3 regions of the Paenibacillus nuruki genome follow, and region 3 is predicted to be linked to each of the others. Evidence: predicted binding sites of a transcription regulator. Region 3 holds the regulator's gene; each other region holds the start of a gene.
The links. Region 3 encodes LexA, which represses DNA repair genes until DNA is damaged. Its sites were predicted from a motif close to CGAACATATGTTCG; they were not measured.
Positions count from the first base shown of each region.

Region 1: a site for LexA is predicted at 1,963-1,976, ahead of parE (DNA topoisomerase IV subunit B). Genes of this name have one in related genera too.
Region 2: a site for LexA is predicted at 2,438-2,451, ahead of RCP16_RS10925 (DNA polymerase IV). Genes of this name have one in related genera too.

Region 1 is NZ_OY725677.1:1,185,510-1,192,061, forward strand. It holds gene RCP16_RS05315 (ABC transporter ATP-binding protein) at 1-827, shown strand, start outside; gene RCP16_RS05320 (ABC transporter permease) at 820-1,809, shown strand; gene parE (DNA topoisomerase IV subunit B) at 2,176-4,161, shown strand; gene RCP16_RS05330 (hypothetical protein) at 4,213-4,335, shown strand; gene gyrA (DNA gyrase subunit A) at 4,345-6,552, shown strand, end outside.
Region 2 is NZ_OY725677.1:2,491,150-2,497,701, forward strand. It holds gene RCP16_RS10915 (L,D-transpeptidase) at 1-318, opposite strand, end outside; gene RCP16_RS10920 (ferredoxin) at 559-801, opposite strand; gene RCP16_RS10925 (DNA polymerase IV) at 1,012-2,301, opposite strand; gene RCP16_RS10930 (immunity 26/phosphotriesterase HocA family protein) at 2,504-2,938, opposite strand; gene RCP16_RS10935 (DUF6386 family protein) at 2,998-3,444, opposite strand; gene RCP16_RS10940 (hypothetical protein) at 3,536-3,883, opposite strand; gene RCP16_RS10945 (hypothetical protein) at 3,895-4,272, opposite strand; gene RCP16_RS10950 (hypothetical protein) at 4,315-4,689, opposite strand; gene RCP16_RS10955 (SMI1/KNR4 family protein) at 4,703-5,323, opposite strand; gene RCP16_RS10960 (metallophosphoesterase family protein) at 5,316-6,038, opposite strand; gene RCP16_RS10965 (hypothetical protein) at 6,067-6,540, opposite strand.
Region 3 is NZ_OY725677.1:1,337,157-1,343,708, forward strand. It holds gene RCP16_RS06005 (AraC family transcriptional regulator) at 1-102, opposite strand, end outside; partial or broken gene RCP16_RS06010 (glycoside-pentoside-hexuronide (GPH):cation symporter) at 364-1,751, shown strand; gene RCP16_RS06015 (glycoside hydrolase family 127 protein) at 1,813-3,789, shown strand; gene RCP16_RS06020 (hypothetical protein) at 3,816-4,052, shown strand; gene RCP16_RS06025 (hypothetical protein) at 4,168-4,641, shown strand; gene lexA (transcriptional repressor LexA) at 4,717-5,343, opposite strand; gene yneA (cell division suppressor protein YneA) at 5,610-6,170, shown strand; gene RCP16_RS06040 (DUF896 domain-containing protein) at 6,381-6,552, shown strand, end outside.

The sequences.
Region 1 (6,552 bases), 150 kb from region 3:
AAACAACAACCATTCGAATGCTTGTGAATCTGATTCGCCCTACAGAAGGAACGATCAATATTTGCGGTTACGATGTGACCAAGCAACCGGAGAAGGCTTTGGCTTATGTCGGTTCAATTGTTGAAAATCCTGAAATGTATCCTTACCTGACAGGATGGGAAAACTTAGAGCATTTTGCACGGATGCAGCCCGGTGTCGATGAGAAGCGGATTCAAGAAGTCACCGAGATTGTCCGTCTGGATGAGCGTATTCACGATAAAGTAAGCAAGTACTCACTAGGTATGCGTCAACGGCTTGGGATCGCTCAAGCGTTGTTAGGTCGCCCTAAATTGCTTATTTTAGATGAACCGACCAATGGACTTGATCCTAAAGGGATTCGAGATATGCGTATTTTCATCCGCGAACTGGCATCGCAAGGTATGGCTGTGTTTGTATCCAGTCATTTACTCAGTGAAATTCAATTGCTTTGTGATCGCGTAGCAATTGTGGGACGAGGAAGTGTTATTGCTGTAGGCGGAGTAACAGAGCTGGTAGAAGATACACAGCATCTTGTGATATGGGAATTAGAACCTCAAGCACAAGGAGAACAGATTCTTCAATCAATACCTTCTATTCAAGTGCTTGATCTGGAGAGTTCTAACTTGGATAACGATACAGCAGCATCACTTCGACCGCATTCTATTATCACCGCAACCCCTGAAGAATACATTTCGACAACGATTGCTACACTTGTGCAAGCAGGGATTCAGATTCATAATGTACGCAAACTTAGCCCGACATTGGAACAACTATTCCTGGGCGTGACAGAAGGTGAATTTATTGAATAGTATATGGCCATTGGTACAGAATGAAACGATAAAAATTATTAAGAAAAAAAGATTTTATGTCGTGCTATTGGTTTTATTAGTACTGGTACCGATGTTTACTTATGCGCAGATGCGTCAAGCCCAAGAAAATCGCACCAAGTTCGGTGAAGATTGGCGTGTTGAATTACAGCAAGCAATCACAGATAACCAGAACTCATTAGGTAGTGATCGTGTACCTGAAGAATGGAAAAAATACCGTCGTGTGTTTGTCCAACAGATGCAATATTATTTAGAAAATGATGTGAATCCGAATGAACCGGGTGGCGTTACATTTACTCGCGAATTTCTGGATAACTCCAGTAGCTTATTTATCCCACTGCTTATTATGACGATTGCTTCTGATCTGGTATCGGCGGAACGAACAGGCGGAACGATCAAAATGTTGCTTACAAGGCCGATTCGTAGGTGGAAAGTATTGTTAAGTAAACTCATTACGCTGACGATGTTTGTCTCGCTGATTGTCGTTTCAACCTTTATTATTTCCTACGTCATCTCAGGAGCAGCATTCGGATACAGTGGATTTAACATTCCTGTATTTACCGGATTCCAGCCGGGTGATACAGGAACCGATATGAGTAGTGTACACGCTATAGCTCAGTGGCAATTTATTTTGATGCAAATGGGATTGATCTGGTTTGTCGGTTTGACCGTCGGCTTACTTGCCTTTATGGTATCTGTGTTAGTACGAAGTACCGCAGCCAGTATCGTTATTATGATGGCAGCATTGATTGCAGGTACCATTTTGACCAATATGGCGGCTTCGTGGAGCACAGCTAAATATTTATTTATGGTTAATTTGGGACTGACTAATTATTTATCAGGAAGCCCGGCACCGATTGAAGGCATGACATTACCATTCTCGCTTGGCGTATTGGCAATATGGGCATTAGCGTCAGTCATCGTTTCGTTTGCTGTATTTACCAAAAGAGATGTGCTCAATTAAAAAGTATAGTATGATTGCCTGCTTATCTTATGAAGATCAGCAGGCAAGTTTATTTACAAAAGATCATTGTAGCTAATATAATGGGAAATCGTAGAATAATGTGACAAGTGGGTTTACGAAATGAAAAGATTAGATTACACTTAAAGAATAAAAGGAACATGTGTTTGCATTATACATTTATCTATCGAATAAATTACATTTTATGTAAATCAAAAGTGTCGACAAAATAAAAGCGTATGATATGATGGTTCGGGGTCAAGCGCGATTATTGATTTACCTATGGTATAATTTTCGACTAAGATTTATAATGCTAATCGTAGGTCAAACAGAACAAAGCAATATTTAGATTAAAGAGGGGGACCATGAATGGTCGAAAAGATCGATTCACTCACAAATTCATCCCGTGGTAATGTTAATCCGCCAGTTTCCGGGTATGATGCTGACGACATTCAGGTGCTTGAAGGGCTGGTTGCCGTACGGAAACGTCCGGGGATGTATATCGGTAGTACAAGTTCATCTGGGCTTCATCATCTCGTATGGGAGATTGTGGACAACGCAGTTGACGAGCATTTGGCAAAACATTGTTCAAAAATCGAGATTTCACTGAACAAAGATGGTTCGGTTACGGTTTTTGATAACGGACGTGGTATTCCGACAGGAATGCATAAAAGTGGAGTACCTACACCACAAGTTGTATTTACTATTTTGCATGCAGGTGGTAAATTCGGCGGTGGAGGATACAAAAAGTCCGGAGGTCTACACGGAGTTGGTGCTTCAGTAACGAATGCATTATCCGAGTGGCTAGAAGTAGAAATTTATCGTGATGGTGGTATTCACCGTCAACGTTTTGAATATTGGGTTGATAAAAAAGAAAAAGAGCATGTAGGTGAGCCTGTAAGTGGTCTTGAAGTTATTGGCAAAACCAAAATTACAGGAACAAAAGTTACATTCAAACCAGATATTCGTGTGTTCCAACAAGGAATTGCATTGAATTACGATACACTTGCTGAGCGTCTGCAAGAAATTGCTTTTCTGAATTCAGGCTTAGAAATTTTACTTAAAGACGATCGTAATGATAAAGAAGATCGTTTTTATTATGAAGGCGGAGCCAGTCAATTCGTAGAGTTTTTGAATGAAGGCAAAGATGTTCTTCATGATGTGATTCATTTCAATGTCGAACGTGAAGATATCGAAGTCGAAGTAGCGATGCAGTACAATGCAGGATATACTGAAACGCTTGCTTCATTTGTAAATTCCATCCCTACACGGGGCGGCGGTACGCATGAGACAGGATTTAGAGCAGCATATACTCGTGTATTGAATGACTATGCTCGCAAAACAGCACTGATCAAAGAAAAAGATAAAAACCTCGAAGGTGGAGATTTACGAGAAGGCATGATGGCGGTTATAAGCGTCAAAATGTCAGATGTAGAGTTTGTCGGTCAGACCAAAGACCAATTGGGTAGTTCTTCCGCACGTGGAGCAGTAGATGCGGTAGTCGCTGAAAATATGCAACGCTTTCTCGAAGAAAACCCACAAGTCGCTCAAAAGCTGATCAAAAAAGCAGTTCAAGCTTCTCGTGCACGCGAAGCGGCTCGTAAAGCGCGTGATGATATGCGTACAGGACGCAAACGTAGCGAAAGTTCGAATCTGAACGGTAAGCTAAGTCCAGCGCAATCGAAAGATTTTTCTAAAAACGAACTGTTTATTGTCGAAGGAGATTCGGCAGGTGGTTCTGCGAAACAAGGACGAGATTCCAAGATTCAAGCGATTTTACCACTCAAAGGTAAACCGATGAATCCAGAGAAATCCAAACTTGCAGATGTAATGAAAAATGAAGAATATCGGGCGATTATTTCTGCTATTGGTGCAGGAGTAGGAACTGAATTTGCCATAGAAGATAGCAATTATTCCAAAATCATTATTATGACCGATGCGGATACCGATGGTGCACATATTCAAGTGTTGCTATTAACATTCTTCTATCGTTATATGAAGCAATTGATCGATAACGGTCGTATCTATATTGCTCAACCTCCGCTGTACAAGATTTCTCAACGTGCTGGCAAAAAATCGCAAGAACGTTATGTATGGACAGACGAAGAGTTGAATCAGTCGATGAAAGAGTTCGGCAAAAATGTAGATTTACAACGTTACAAAGGATTAGGTGAAATGAATCCAGATCAATTATGGGAAACAACGATGAATCCTGAAAGTCGTACATTACTTAAAGTACAGATCGAAGATGCTGCCAAAGCAGAACGTCGTGTATCTACATTAATGGGCGATAAAGTTGATCCTCGTAAACGTTGGATCGTCGAAAATGTAGACTTTACAGAATATGTGGAGTAAATAATTGTATCTGTGATATAGAAAAGTAATCTTGATGGATGATCAAACTAAATGAGCCGCTGCTTTAGTGCAGATGGAAGTGAGCATCATACCGTGCTTGGTTGGAATGGTATTCACTTCCCTCTGTACTCTGCGGCGGCTTCAAAATTATCCGGCGATAAGCTCGGAAGGTAAGGTGAACGGATGGCTATTGAAAATAACGATAAATTTTTACCAGCATTTCTAGAAGAAATCGTTGGAGACCGTTTTGGTCGCTACTCTAAATATATTATTCAAGACCGCGCGATTCCTGATGTTCGTGATGGATTGAAACCGGTACAACGTCGTATTTTGTATGCTATGTACGATTCAGGCAATACACCGGAAAAAGGATATCGCAAATCAGCTAAAACAGTCGGTGACGTGATGGGTAACTATCATCCTCATGGTGACTCATCGATCTATGATGGTATGGTACGAATGGCACAACCTTGGAAAATGAGTCATACGCTTGTCGATGGGCATGGTAACTGGGGATCACCTGATGATGATCCAGCAGCAGCAATGCGTTATACCGAAGCTCGTTTATCTTCAATTGCGATGGAGATCTTACGTGATATTGATCGGAATACGGTTCAATTTAAAGACAACTTTGATAATACGACACAAGAACCTGTCGTTTTACCAGCTCGTTATCCTAATTTATTAGTCAATGGCGTAAGCGGAATTTCATCAGGTTTTGCAACAGAAATTCCTTCGCACAGCCTGCGTGAAGTGATCGAAGGTTGTATTGCATTGATGGAAAAACCTGAAATGGAATTGCCTGAACTGATGAACTATATCAAAGGCCCGGATTTCCCAACAGGTGGTACGATTATGGGTGGAGACGGGATTCGTGATGCCTATTCTACAGGTAAAGGGCGTATCTACATACGTTCTAAAACAGAAATTGAAACACTACGCGGCGGTAAACAGCAAATTGTGATTACCGAAATCCCTTATCAAGTCGTGAAAGTACGTCTTGTCACAGCGATGGAAAATATCCGTTTGGAGAAAAAAGTAGAAGGTATTGCTGAAGTACGTGATGAGAGCGGACGTGATGGACTACGGATCGTGATCGAGCTTAAAAAAGATGCAGATGCGCAAGGCATTCTAGCGTATTTGCTCAAAAAAACGGATCTACAAGTGACCTATAACTTTAATATGGTAGCTATCGTTAACAAAGCGCCTCAACAAATGGGAATAAAAAGTATTCTGGAAGCGTATATTGCGCATCAACGTGAAGTGGTTACCCGTCGTACACAACATGATCTGGATAAAGTAGAAGATCGTGCTCATGTACTTGAAGGTCTAGCTAAAGCACTCAATGTACTAGATGAAGTCATTGCAGCGATCAAAGCGTCTAAAAACCGCCAAGATGCACAAAACAATTTGCAATGGATGTTTGGCCTCACTGAACGCCAAGCCGATGCGATTCTAACCTTGCAATTGTACCGCATTACTAATTTAGAAATTAATCAAGTTGAAAAAGAACTAAACGATATTCAGAAAAAAATCACCAATTTCCGTGCTATTCTCGGCAGCGATAAAAAGCTAGTCGGATTGATCAAAAAAGAATTGATGGAAATTCATGATAAACATGGTATTAATCGTCGTTCTATTATTCAAGATGAAGTTGAAGAGTTAAAAGTTAATCTGGAAGTCATGATTAACTCGGAAGATGTGCTAGTGAGTCTTTCTAATGACGGTTACATTAAACGTACGAATATGATGTCTTTCAATCGCTCGGGCGGAGAACGTAGTGGATCAGGTGCCAAAGAAGATGATTATATTCGCGAAGTGATGAATGTAAATACACTGGATAATCTACTTGTCTTTACACAGCGGGGACAATACTTCTTACTTCCTGTTCACCAGATTCCTGACTTCAAATGGAAAGAAACAGGAAAAGCGATTGTTAATATTATCCCGATGACTCGTGAAGATCGAATTGTGACGATGGTTCCTGTTCGTAATTTTGAAGAAGAACAAGCCGATCTGATCTTTGTGACCAAGCGAGGACAAGTGAAGAGAACAGAGATCAAAGAGTATGCGACCAAACGTTCAGGAGCAGTAGCCGCTTGTAAGCTTGGAGAAGGAGATGAAGTTATCTCTGTAACCCGTTCAGGTCAAGCTAGAGATTTGATGTTAATTACTAAAGAAGGTATGAGTATTCGCTTCCGGGCAGAAGAAGTCAATCCAATGGGTCGGGTTGCTACAGGTGTACGTGGAATTCAACTGGTTGGAGAAGATGAAGTCGCCGCAGTCCTATGGGTAGATGGAGAAGACGGACAATTGATGGTCATTACCGATCTTGGATATGCCAAACGTACTTCATTATTGCAATACCAGACTCAAAGCCGTGGTGGTAAA
Region 2 (6,552 bases), 1.2 Mb from region 3:
TGTTGCGTGAGGAGCGTCTACAGAACGTAACATAATCAGAAAAAGCAATAATAATGCGAATAAGCTACGCCGCCAACGACGTATTTTATGATCTCTTTTTTCAGCCATCTCCATGAGCTTGGCTTCATAATCTTTCAAAATATCAGCAGGGACTTTGCTATGTTCAAAAGCTTCGTATACATCTCCAGCTTTGTTGTAACAGTAATTAGCTTTACCCATTTGCCCATCTGCTTCATATTCTTTACCTAACAAATACCAGCCCATTCTGTTGTTGGGATGCATTTTGACATATCGCTTTAGATAGAGTAGATTTTTCATTCATTACCTCCAGCATGGACACTGCGCTCCAATATTCTATATTTTCTCTATAGTATGTACCATTTAGGGATAATTACTTTAGATTTAAAATGTACTACAATATTATTTATATCGGCTAATCTGTGTATTTCTTCAAGGGGCTTTAATAAAGATGATAAAAGGCGTTGAGAGACACATATGTGCCTCTGCAACGCCTTTTATTCGGACCCTGTATTTATGATATTATAAATACAATCTAAATTATTCAGATTGAGCGAAAGGCTCATCAGCAATTTTGATTGAATCTGTAGGGCAACCATCGCAAGCATCTTGCAAGTCATCGTACATATCGTCTGGAATTGCCATTATACCGCGGTTAGCATCACCATCATAAATCACTTCTGCCAAACCTTCATCATCATAATCGTAAACGTCTGGAGCTGTTGCTCCACAAGCACCACAAGCGATGCATGTATCTTTATCAACCCAACTATATTTCCCCATCTTTATATATGCCTCCTATCGTTACTTACCAGTTGTCTTTTTGAGAACCGACACCAGTGTACATATACTCACAATATAATATAAAAAATCGATAATTTCAAATCAATAACCAGAAATTTCCAATACACAAATTGTAACATACCTCTTGCATTAATCCAAGATTCCCTAAAATTTAAACTATATTTTTTTATTTTAATGTCTATTTATCGTCTATTCTTCCATACCTGGTAAGATAACTCCATCTTTTTGCAGCGAAGTTCCTCTGATTTTGTGATTGCGAATCAATACCGAAGGATCATTACCTAACATGCCTGCTGTCAAAATTGCACTTTCACCAAATTTGTCACGTAATTTATCCATTACTTCATTTAACTGTTCTTTGACCGGTTGACGACTATAATCGAACAAATCCATTTGTAGAGCCGCTTCTTCTTTGGGTTGCAAATTCTGAAGAGATACACCCAGCAATCGTACAGGCGCACGATCTCCCCAATGGCGATCATACAATGCGCAAGCTTCACGATAGACTTCATCAGCGGTTTCTGTAGGAACAGCCAGCGATTTGGAGCGGGTGATCGTTTTCATATCCGGTGTACGAATCGTAATCTGAATCGTCTGTGCTATTAATTTCTGACGACGTAATCGGCGACACACCTGATCACTTAGATTGAGCATTACTCTTCTGATATCATCACGTGCTTGAATATCTGCGGGTAATGTTGTGGTATGCCCTATCGACTTACTGACTTCACGATCAATCTCAACAGGCGAATGGTCAATACCGTTAGCCGCTTGTTTGAGCCAGCTTCCCATTACACCAAATCTAGCTGTTAAGCGAGCTTCATCTGCCGCCGCCAGTTGTCCAATCGTGCGAATACCCATATCTACCAATTTGGCAGATGTTTTACCACCTACACCAAATAATTGTCCACATGGCTTATCCCACAACAACTTGGGCATATCTCGTATACGCAAAATCGAAATTCCTTTAGGCTTTTTCATATCAGAAGCCATTTTTGCCAGTAATTTATTAGGAGCAATCCCTATCGAACACGGCAAATGCAATTCGTCCCAGATCCGTTGTTGTAGCTGTTCAGCAATCTGTGGAGGTGTACCGAATTGACTTGAACCGGTGATATCTAGATAACATTCATCAATGGAGGTTGCTTGCAACATTGGCGTATAACTATAGGCAATATTCATAAATGCCATCGAGTATTGTTTATACAAATAAAAATCAGGCGAAATTAAGATCAGATTCGGGCATTTTTGCAAGGCTTCTCTAACTAACATACCTGTTTTGACGCCACGATTTCTAGCTTCATACGATGAAGTTACCACTATTCCTTTACGAAGTTCAACACTACCCGCAACAGCAGTTGGTTTTCCTTGATATTTGTCAGGTTCTTCCGCCGTATGAACAGAACAGTAAAAAGCATTCATATCCACATGCAGAATGACCCTTCCTTTGGCAGGGTAGTAATTGGCATGATGCCTCAAGCTGATCATCCTCCTTGCCTGTGTAGAGTGTACCCTGCTCCCTTTGCTCGATAATCCGAATCATTTACAATAAATATCGTATGGTTTTATTATATCGTAACTGTATCATTTAGCCTATCCTATCCATCTAAAAATAAGTACAAACGTTCGACATTTTATTATGTATGTATTGGAGCTGAATAGAGATGAATCAATTTCAACCTTATGGATACTGAGCCAGATACTTTTGTACTAATTCATATCCTGCTACAGCAAGTGGAGGATAATCTTGTAATTCACTGATTTCAAGTATTCTGATGTAGTCGTCATTATGATATAGATGGTTAGAAACGGAGAAATATTGCAACGACGCTTGTTCAGCCGATAATGGAGCATAATCGATGATTTGCCATGTTCCTTTTGCAAGTAATTTAGAGGCGGTAACGATCATGGAGAAAGATCCTCGATAATTTGTAAAGAAAAGATACTGTTGTTCCCCGTGATAGACTTCATCTTCTTGAATAGAAAGCACACCAAATGAAAATACCTTTTTAAATCGTTCATACAGAGCACTAATCACCTGACAAATCGCAAATCGCTGATCATGCATTGGAATCACAAAAATATCGCCTGTTTTATACTTTACCTTTTTAAACATCTCCTAACTCCTTTTTGCGTTTATTAATACGTCCACTGATGAGCTCATCTCCTTATTACTTATCCTATACGAATCAAATCTTTGAACTCGTTCGTAGCTTGCTGATGCTCAGTCCGTAACAGAGCAAATTCAATCTGTTGTTCATTTCGTGCTATTTTCAAATGATAGACACCAGGTTCAAGCGTTATATACTGTCCACTGTCTCCATCTTCAGGTTCTAGATCGCCACCTGTTACATTTTCTGCTGCTCCTGCATACAATTGACCCGAAGAAACATTGATCCACAATTGTACGGCTGGTTGTTGTATATCTTCTACCTGTTGCATCGTGTATAAGCCATCTGCGCCTACATTGAGAAAAGCAACATTTCCTAAATTCACTTCTAGTAATTCATCTTCAGGAATAGACCACCAATCGGATGTATCTTCTAACCGATGTTTAAGGGCTTGAAGATCGTAAATACACAATGTAGCTGTGTCTGTCATGACTTGAATTTGGTTAGACATTGGATTGCTCCTCTCTTGGTTATACTCATTTCATAATGTGCACATCTGATCCTGATTACAATCTCATCTCTTCCAGTACTCTTATGATCATTTACAATTCAATCCACTGATCTTCGGTAGAAATAATTGTTTGGATGGTATCAATCATTCGCCGTACAGGTGCGTCATGTCGATGAAACAAACAATAAATATACACTTCGCCTTCGGCTATAGATTCAATGGCTAGCTCAGCCTGCTCCACTTGAATCTGTGCCACATGCGGCCACTCTGTATGAGAAGGATCTGTGATAACCAACCCATCGTCTACCTGCTCTATCACCATATCACCCAGATCTAACGTAACCAAATCCTGTCTTAACTGCTCCATTAACTGCTTGGCTTGATGTTCTTTACTTATGCTATCATGTTCTATACATTGAATACCGTATTCCCAACCCACGATGACTCACCTCATAAATTTCCGAAAATAATAATCTCATCTGCCCATTCCAATTGAATCTCTAACCATGTAACTAATGAGCGGATAAAAGCTTTCAGTTCACGATCTTTGGTCTGATAAGCTTTCATTTCGGCTAATATATTGGTCCAGAGTGCTTTGGCGATCGGATTAAATCCTGTTGTATCAAAGTATCCATATCGATCTTTGGTCACCGGATCAACAATAGGATAATGCTTTTTCAGATAAGGCATCAAATAATCAAAATCACCCGCATAAATAAAAACAGAATCGGCTTCAATCTGATTCCACTTTTCACCATAACGCGCAGGCAATAATTCATATCCTAGTAGTCCATCAGCTTTACTATGCTTATAGGTAATAGCTTTCATTGGTACACCCTCATTTCTTATGAAATGACATCTGTTTGCAATTTACTTTTCACCAGAATATGGAAACGGATACATGTACGACTTCATCCATTGTTGAGTCTGCTCGTGAGTGGACGACTTCACATAGGGTTGCTCTTGCTCTAGACGCTTCAACTTTTCCTCAACAAATGTTTCATTCATCAGAGACGATTGATTATAAAATGAAACCGAACTTTCAGCCATATCACTTGCTTTCATCATTTTATAAAGTAGACTATTCAGCGAATCACTACCTGCATACAATAGTGAATCTGTTTCTTCACAAGCAAATTTCAGATACAACATTGCTTTTTGAAAAGCAACAATCTCCGCTTGATTAACCTCTATCGTTCGCAACGGTCCATCCCGCTCATCGTCTTGCTCTATAAATGGATTCATTTGCACCCACCTCCTACCTGCTTGGATTCAATAACGATTGATCTAACCAGAGTTCATACCAGTCCAAAAAATGTAAGCGATTGGGATTATCAAAATAATGATCTGGATATATTCCTCCATCATTGAATCGATCATCTACCCATATTTCTCCGTAACTGTTCCCTCGTACAATCAAATTAATCGATACACCGCAACCATAATTACTAATTCTCAGCATTCCATCTGCCCATTTGGCATCATACATAGCTTCTTCATCAATCTCATCTTCTGCTTCTTCCTCAGCAAGCAATAGATTCCACGATTCAGTAAACCGAAAATCAGCTGAAATATTTACCAGTCCGAATGCTTCATTTTTATCATCTAAAGATTCATAGATGCCATCTGCTAGCCGTTCTAATCCGTAATAAGGCCCTGCTCCACCATCACCGATCTGTAATAAAAACGCTCGATAATCCGCAGGTAATGTAATTTGATGTTGTTGTTCAAACGCAATGATTTCAGCTTCAGTTTGGACAGTATTTAGTCGATACTGATGATGAAAAGCACCAAATACTTGAAATGTACTATCCTGTATCCGCAATTGCTCCAACTTATCATGGATTCGTATGAGTTGAGTCTGAATATGCTCACTCATTATGTATAATCTCCTTTCGATCTGAAATAACAAAAAGATCGTTGTAAAGTAACCGCTGACGATCCGGTAACTGTACATCTTGATGGAAATGACCAAAATACCATTGTTGATAATCCAATCGATTCTGAATATGCTGAAAATAATCATGCATCGGATCAGCAACCACTTCTGTTGCATAATGTTGTTTTATCCACTCTAAGCTTTGATAAGTACACGTATGAGTGATCACAATATCCACTTTCCAATGATGTTTTTCAAGATTAGCCAGACCTAATTGATATTCATCTTCACTAGGCATTTCACGAGCCCACCATGACTTTCCTTCGCTCCGAAATGCTTGGTCATGTGAAGCAGCCCCTCCAAATGTAAAAAAGGTTAATCCTTCTATCTCATACACTTGTCCGCGCATCAGATGTAATACACTATTATTGATTCGATGCACCAATCCGCCTTGCCATGATTCTATCGGGTATTGTTCTAGCAGATCAAAGTTTTCGTGATTTCCATCTATAAATAATGTTGTAAATGATTTGGTCTGATCTAGCCATTTCAACCAGTATTGATCTTCTTTGTCTCCGTTCCAGATCAATCCAAAGTCACCTGCTATGATCACTACATCTTGCTTATTCAACTTCTTTTGCTCGGGAAAATTCCATCTGTTAAATCGTGTATTCACACTATGTGTACCATGAATATCGCCTGTGATATAGATCATCGTAGCAAGCTCCTTTCACCGATATAGACTAGCTATAGATCGTACATTGATCCAATTGTACCCATAAGTTCTGCTCATCATAACCACTAACAATACCGGTTACCGTTAATCCTACTCCAATCGGTTGTCCATTCATCTGTTCAGGCAATGTTGTTGTATCGGCAATTGCATACACATGCTCATTCAATTGAATAAGACAACCTTGCGGATAGAACATACGTAATATGCCTGTTACCGAATCACCGGGCAAGTACTGTTGTTTGTAATAATCCCACTGCTTTCGATAGGATGAGATTGCAGATTCCCATATTATTTCAAATTCAATTAGACCAATCTGTTCATCCGGTTCAAAATCAACTTCTTTCTCAGCGAGCATAAAATCCGGCGCAATCGATACTTTGGATTGGCCTTCTGCTATCACAATCTGGCGATAAGCTACCCGTTGATCATCCACTTCAAAATAGTATATTTCATCTTCAAATAACGATTTGATATACTGCACAATCGACCCTCC
Region 3 (6,552 bases):
CATGCGTTTATGTTTCCAACCTTCATCGCTTACAAACTGCCCACATTTAAAATAAGCAAGCGGCCGTTCAATGTTTATTTTGGAGATCGGTTTTACTAACATATGTAAACACTCCTTATTCAAAAGTCAGTTTTGGATATTAAAAGTCGGATTTGTATACCTATATCATGTATTTGCTAAATAATTTGTACTTTGAGGGTAGTATAGCACAACTATGTATACAAATACCTAATTTTTTAAATATAATATGAAGTCGGAAATAGATACCTTTCCTACGAAATCATAAGTTTATCTTACATACGTAAGCGCTTACTATTAGAGAAGGAAATCGTTATTATTTGATTTGACTCAGGAGGCTATATTATGGAATCTACTTCCCAATCTTCGCCAGAGCATCAGTCTACTCTTCTAGATGATAAAGTTCCTTTTCATCGTAGAATCAGTTATGCGCTCACAGATACAGGCGGTAATTTGTTGTACAGCATTATAGGTGCCTACTTACTTTATTTCTATACCGATGTGTTTGGTTTATCTGTAGGCATAGCAGGAACATTATTATTAGTTACTCGGCTAGTCGATGCGGTAGATGCTCCGCTTTGGGGCATTATCGTAGACCGAACAAAATCCAAATATGGACAAAGTCGACCTTACTTTTTGTGGTTATGTTTCCCATTTGCTGTTTTTACCATATTGACGTTTACAACGCCTAATCTGGATGGAACATCGAAAGTGATCTATGCGGCAGTCACTTATATTTTAGCAGGGATAGCCTATACCGGAATTTCAACGCCGATCACTTCTATTTTACCTAACTTAAGTAGAAATCCAGATGAACGAGTTGTTTTGAATTCGTTTCGAATGGTGGGCGGAAATGTAGGTAACTTTGCAGCCGTAACATTTACTTTACCGTTAGTGGCTTTTTTCGGAGCAGGCAATGATCAGAAAGGCTTTTTTGGACGCTGTGTGTATTTGGAATCGTTTCTATTATTATGTTTTTGATCGCTTTTGCAGATCTCAAAGAAATCAATACAGAAAAAATCAAAACGATCCCTTTCAAATCAAGCTTTAAAGCAATGAAAGGCAACTGGCCATGGATTATTTTAGTGATTGCTAATCTATTGTTCTGGATTGCATTAACGATTCGTACATCTACACTGGTTTATTATTTTGAATACAATATTGGTCATAAAGAGTTGGTTCCTTTAATCAACGGAATTTCGATTATTCAAGTGATTGGTATGATTATGATTCCGTTTATTGTAAAGGTTTCGAATAAATATTCAACGATGATTTTTGGATTTATATTAGCAGTCTGCGGACAAGTGGTTCTCTTTTTTGCAGGGGATCATATTAGCATATTGATTGTAGGCTGGATTGTAGCTTGTATAGGATCAGGAATTGCTTGTTCTATGCCGTTTGCTATGTTGTCAGACACAGTAGATTATGGCGAGTGGAAATCAGGTCTACGTGGAAGTGGCATATTGACAGCGATAGGTAGTGCTTTTTGTATCAAAGCTGGCTCAGGGCTAGGTGGATTTATTCCTACACAATTTATGTCCTCGTTTGGATATGTCCCGAATGTGGCTCAAAGTACACAATCATTATCCGGTATTCAGTTCGTCTTTATCTGGTTACCCGCTATCGTGTTTGCTTTAGGAATTATTCCAATGTTATTTTATAGACGTTTTGAAAAAAATGAAGGTTATATCCGCAGACAATTATTAATTAAAGAACATCATACTAATACGTAAATACAAAATGATGGATAGGTCGATCACTATCAATGATGTACAACATGAGAGGAGACATACGATGTCTTTACAATTAAAATCACTTACGATTACCGATCCATTCTGGTCTCATTATCGAGAACTTGTACGTACAGAAATGATTCCTTACCAATGGAATGTATTGAACGATAATGCGAATATTACGATTGAAAAAGAAAGAAACGATAATAGTATTCCTTCTGAAAAAAGTCATGCGATAGAGAATTTCAAAATTGCTGCTGGATTGAAGCAAGGTAATCATTATGGTTGGGTTTTCCAAGATAGTGATGTGTACAAATGGCTTGAAGCGGTTGCTTACTCATTATCGATTCATGCGGATACAGAGTTACAAGAATTAGCAGATGGCGTGATAGATCTGATTGCTCTAGCACAAGAGGAAGATGGATACCTCAATACGTATTTCTCAATCGAAGAACCAGAGCGTAGATTTAAAAAATTAGCAGAAAGTCATGAATTGTATTGTGCAGGTCATTTTATTGAAGCAGCTGTTGCTTATTATGAATCGACTCACAATGAAAAAGCATTAACGATCGCTTGTCGATTAGCAGACTGTATAGATGTTCATTTTGGCAAAGAAAAACATCAGATTCAAGGCTATGATGGTCATGAAGAAATAGAGCTAGCATTAACCAAACTGTATTCATTGACTGGAGAGCAACGTTATCTGGAGCTTAGCCGCTATTTTCTGTATGAGCGTGGAACAGATACAACATTTTTTGCCAGACAACAAGCAGCAGATAATGGTCACAAAGCTGTAATTGAAGGTATGAATCATCGTCCTCTGGAGTACTATCAAGCACATCAACCGATTTTAGAACAGCAAACCGCAGAAGGTCATGCCGTAAGATTAGTCTATATGTGTACTGCTATGGCAGATGTTGCCTTATTAGCAGGGGATACCGCGATGTTAGAAGCTTGTCGCCGTCTTTGGAAAAATATAATCAACAAGCGCATGTATATTACAGGAGGAATAGGATCAACAGTAGATGGAGAAGCATTTACACTCGATTATGATTTACCTAATGATACGATGTATTGTGAGACTTGTGCTTCGATCGGATTAATCTTTTTTGCCTTTAATATGCTCAAAAATGAAGCGAGATCTGAATATGCAGATGTGCTAGAACGTGCCTTATACAATACTGCTATTGGTGGTATGGCGCTGGATGGTAAGCATTTCTTTTATGTCAATCCGCTAGAAGTGCATCCAGAAAGTAGCCGTCATGATCCGGGGAAAAGTCATGTGAAATTTACAAGACCAGAATGGTTCGGTTGTGCTTGTTGTCCGCCGAATCTAGCTCGCTTATTAACATCACTTCACAAATATATTTATACTGTTCAAGCAGACACAAATACGATATACACTCATTTATTTATGACCCATACAACAGAGTTAGAGATCAATGATCATCCTGTGCAATTGGAGCAAATTACTAATTTGCCATGGGAAGGTGATATTTCTATAGTCACACAGATGAAGCAATCCACTTCGTTTACATTAGCCATTAGATTGCCATACTGGGCTGAACATTATTCTTTATTGTTAAATGGTAATCCTATAGATACAGACCCCATCAACGGATATATACACATTGATCGAATCTGGCATAGTAATGACAAGCTAGAATTGAAGTTACCGATGGAGATCAAAGAATATACCGCTCATCCATTAGTACGGGCGGATATAGGCAAAGTCGCTATAGGTCGAGGGCCATTTATGTATTGTGCAGAAGAGGTTGATAATGGAGAGCATTTGCATTTGGTTCAGTTAACGCAAGATCAGACATATGAGTATGAATTTGATGAACAATTATTAGGTGGAGTAGGCACGATTAAAGTAGAAGCTCGAAAAAGAAATATAGAACCAGAGTGGGAAGATGTATTGTATGCTTCTAAAGCTCCTCAAACGTATAAGTCTACAGCGTTACGTCTAATTCCTTATTACTGCTGGGCGAACCGACAAATAGGCGAAATGCGTGTATGGCTTAATAAAGCCTAATAAACATTCAGAAAGGAGAATACACAATGAAATCCAAAATGAAAATTGATCCCCAAAAATTTGCATATACTGTGATTTCAAGTTATTCATCAGATAAAGAGAATGCAGAAGCGATTGCCAAAGATCATCTGAGCGTATTTTTGAATGCTTATTTTGTAGCAGAAAAATTCAATATATTAGAATCTCAATTAGCAGAAAAAGCAGAAAGTAAAGATTTCAAAGCATTATTAGCTAAATTAATGGATACTAAGCTTTTTGGATAAGGTAGAACAAGATATTAGTTGAAAAAATATAATAGTAAGAGGAAATAAAAGGTATTCATTCTCTCAGATTAGGTTATGATGAAAGGGTAATTTAACTTATGAGAGAGGTGAGGTTATGGGTTGGATTGAGTCTGCGGCAATACGTGCGCGAGAAGAGAAAGTAGAGAAGGAAAAAGCTCATACCTATTCTTTAGAAATCCACGAACATTTTTTAGAACACTGCGAAGATTTATGGATGAAGTTTTCTACGATTTTAGAAGAGATCCAAGAAAATTTCAAAGAAGATTGTAGTGTTCAAAAAAAAGATGGAACTCAATTAGTCATTACAATCGCTCTCGTTGTTATTACGATCAATGCCGTGAAAAAAAATCTGACTGAGCACTATCATGGAGAAGCTTATATAGAATATAGTTGCTCACACAATCCAGGAAAACCTCAACTTGCTGTAGAATCATTATATTTAAATCCAATCGATCATCCTGTGTGGATGTATAAAATGGAGCAGAATGGAAAAGAAGTAGATGTTCCTTTTAGTGAGATCGAAGCTGAAGATGTTATTAAAACGGCTCTATGGAAATATATACAATAAATATATAATAGTAATAAACTACAAAAAAGACCACTATCGATTAAGATAGTGGTCTTTTCTTATGATACATATGATTTAGTGCAGATTACGGAACAAACCTACAACTTTACCCAAAATCGTAACATGCGTCAGACGTAGTGGCTGATACATAGGATTTTCAGGCTGTAAACGAATATGGTCTTTTTCTTTGTAAAAAGTTTTGACCGTTGCTTCATCGTCTTCTGTCATAGCGACAACAATATCGCCATTATCAGCGGTTTGTTGTTGACGTACGATCACGTAATCACCATTATAAATCCCTGCTTCAATCATACTGTCTCCAACTACAGAAAGCATAAATACTTGTCCTTCACCTGTAAAATTTTGTGGTAGAGGGAAGTAATCTTCAATATGTTCTGTAGCTGTAATCGGAACACCGGCGGTTACTTTTCCAATAATAGGAACACGAGATACCGTTTGAGCGAAAAGAATATTACTTTCAGACTCTTCTTGACCCAACAACTCGATGGCACGAGGTTTGGTCGGGTCGCGTCGAATCAGTCCTTTTTTCTCCAAACGATCCAGATGACCATGTACAGTAGAACTAGAAGCAAGACCTACAGCTTCACCAATTTCACGTACAGATGGCGGGTAACCTTTAAGTTTGACTTCATTTCGGATAAATTCCAAAATGGCCTGTTGGCGACTTGAAACTTTTGACATACCTTATCAACCCCAATGCTAGTAACGTTTGGCAAAATTATAACATAGAACTACCGTTCGTACAAACATAAGTTCTAAAATTTGTATATTTATTTGTTATTTGCTTATTTTCGTAGTCTATTCATCATCTAAATAGCATTATCTATAGTCCAAAAGTTGCGATAAAAAACACGAACGAAAGTTCGTAAAAAACTATTGAGTAAAACATATGTTCGTGTTATAGTGAATTTGAGAAAACAAGAACAAATGTTTGGAGCGTGATGACAATGTTAAAATATACTACATATCGTAGCATCCACAATCAGTCTGAAGAGGATGAACAACAGATTGATACATCAGGATCAGATATACATCATACATCAACAGGTTATTCGGAAAAACAAGCGCAACAAGAAGCTATTCATGCTACACGAGCGGACAAAGATGTAGTTGTGGATGAGTGGACTTACGTACCTACCGTACAGAAGATCCGCAAGCCAATTCAACCAAAAGGCAAAAAGACGTTACGTCAAAAAACACTTCATCTTATCCAAAGCACAGCGCAAAAAGTAAAATGGAAATCAGGCGGACGTTTGATGGTATGTTTTGTTTTTGCAGGCGTATTGTTATACGGTGGAGTCATTCATAATTTCGTAGTTGCAGACAAAGTAGAAGGCCCTACACAAAAAGTAGTGGTGCATGCAGGCGACAGTCTATGGAGTATTGCGAAAGAATACAAATCTGTACAGACAGATACACGAGATTATATTGCTCAGATTCGTAGTAAAAATCAATTGGATTCAAGCGAAATCCAAGCAGGAGATGTGTTGGTTATTCCTTACGATTAATACACTATACTGAACTGATATATATACCTGGCTTATGGATACATGTATCGCAGATAGTTTGTGTATGGGATAACGTCATCGGGTTATGAATATTGTGATCGAACGATCAATATCGTCAAAGTTTGTTGAGATCTATAGATCTTGACAAGCTTTTTTTTACATGTCAAAGTTAGTGGGGCAAAAAGCACACCGATCACATGGAGGTTAATTATGGATATTGATACACTGATTACACGCATCAATGAATTAGCTCGTAAAAAGAAAAGTTCAGGTCTTACAGCAGAAGAAACGATAGAACGTGATGAATTACGTGCTGTTTATTTGAATAATATTCGCAGTAATTTCCGTCAACAATTAGATACAATTGAATTTGTAGAAGATA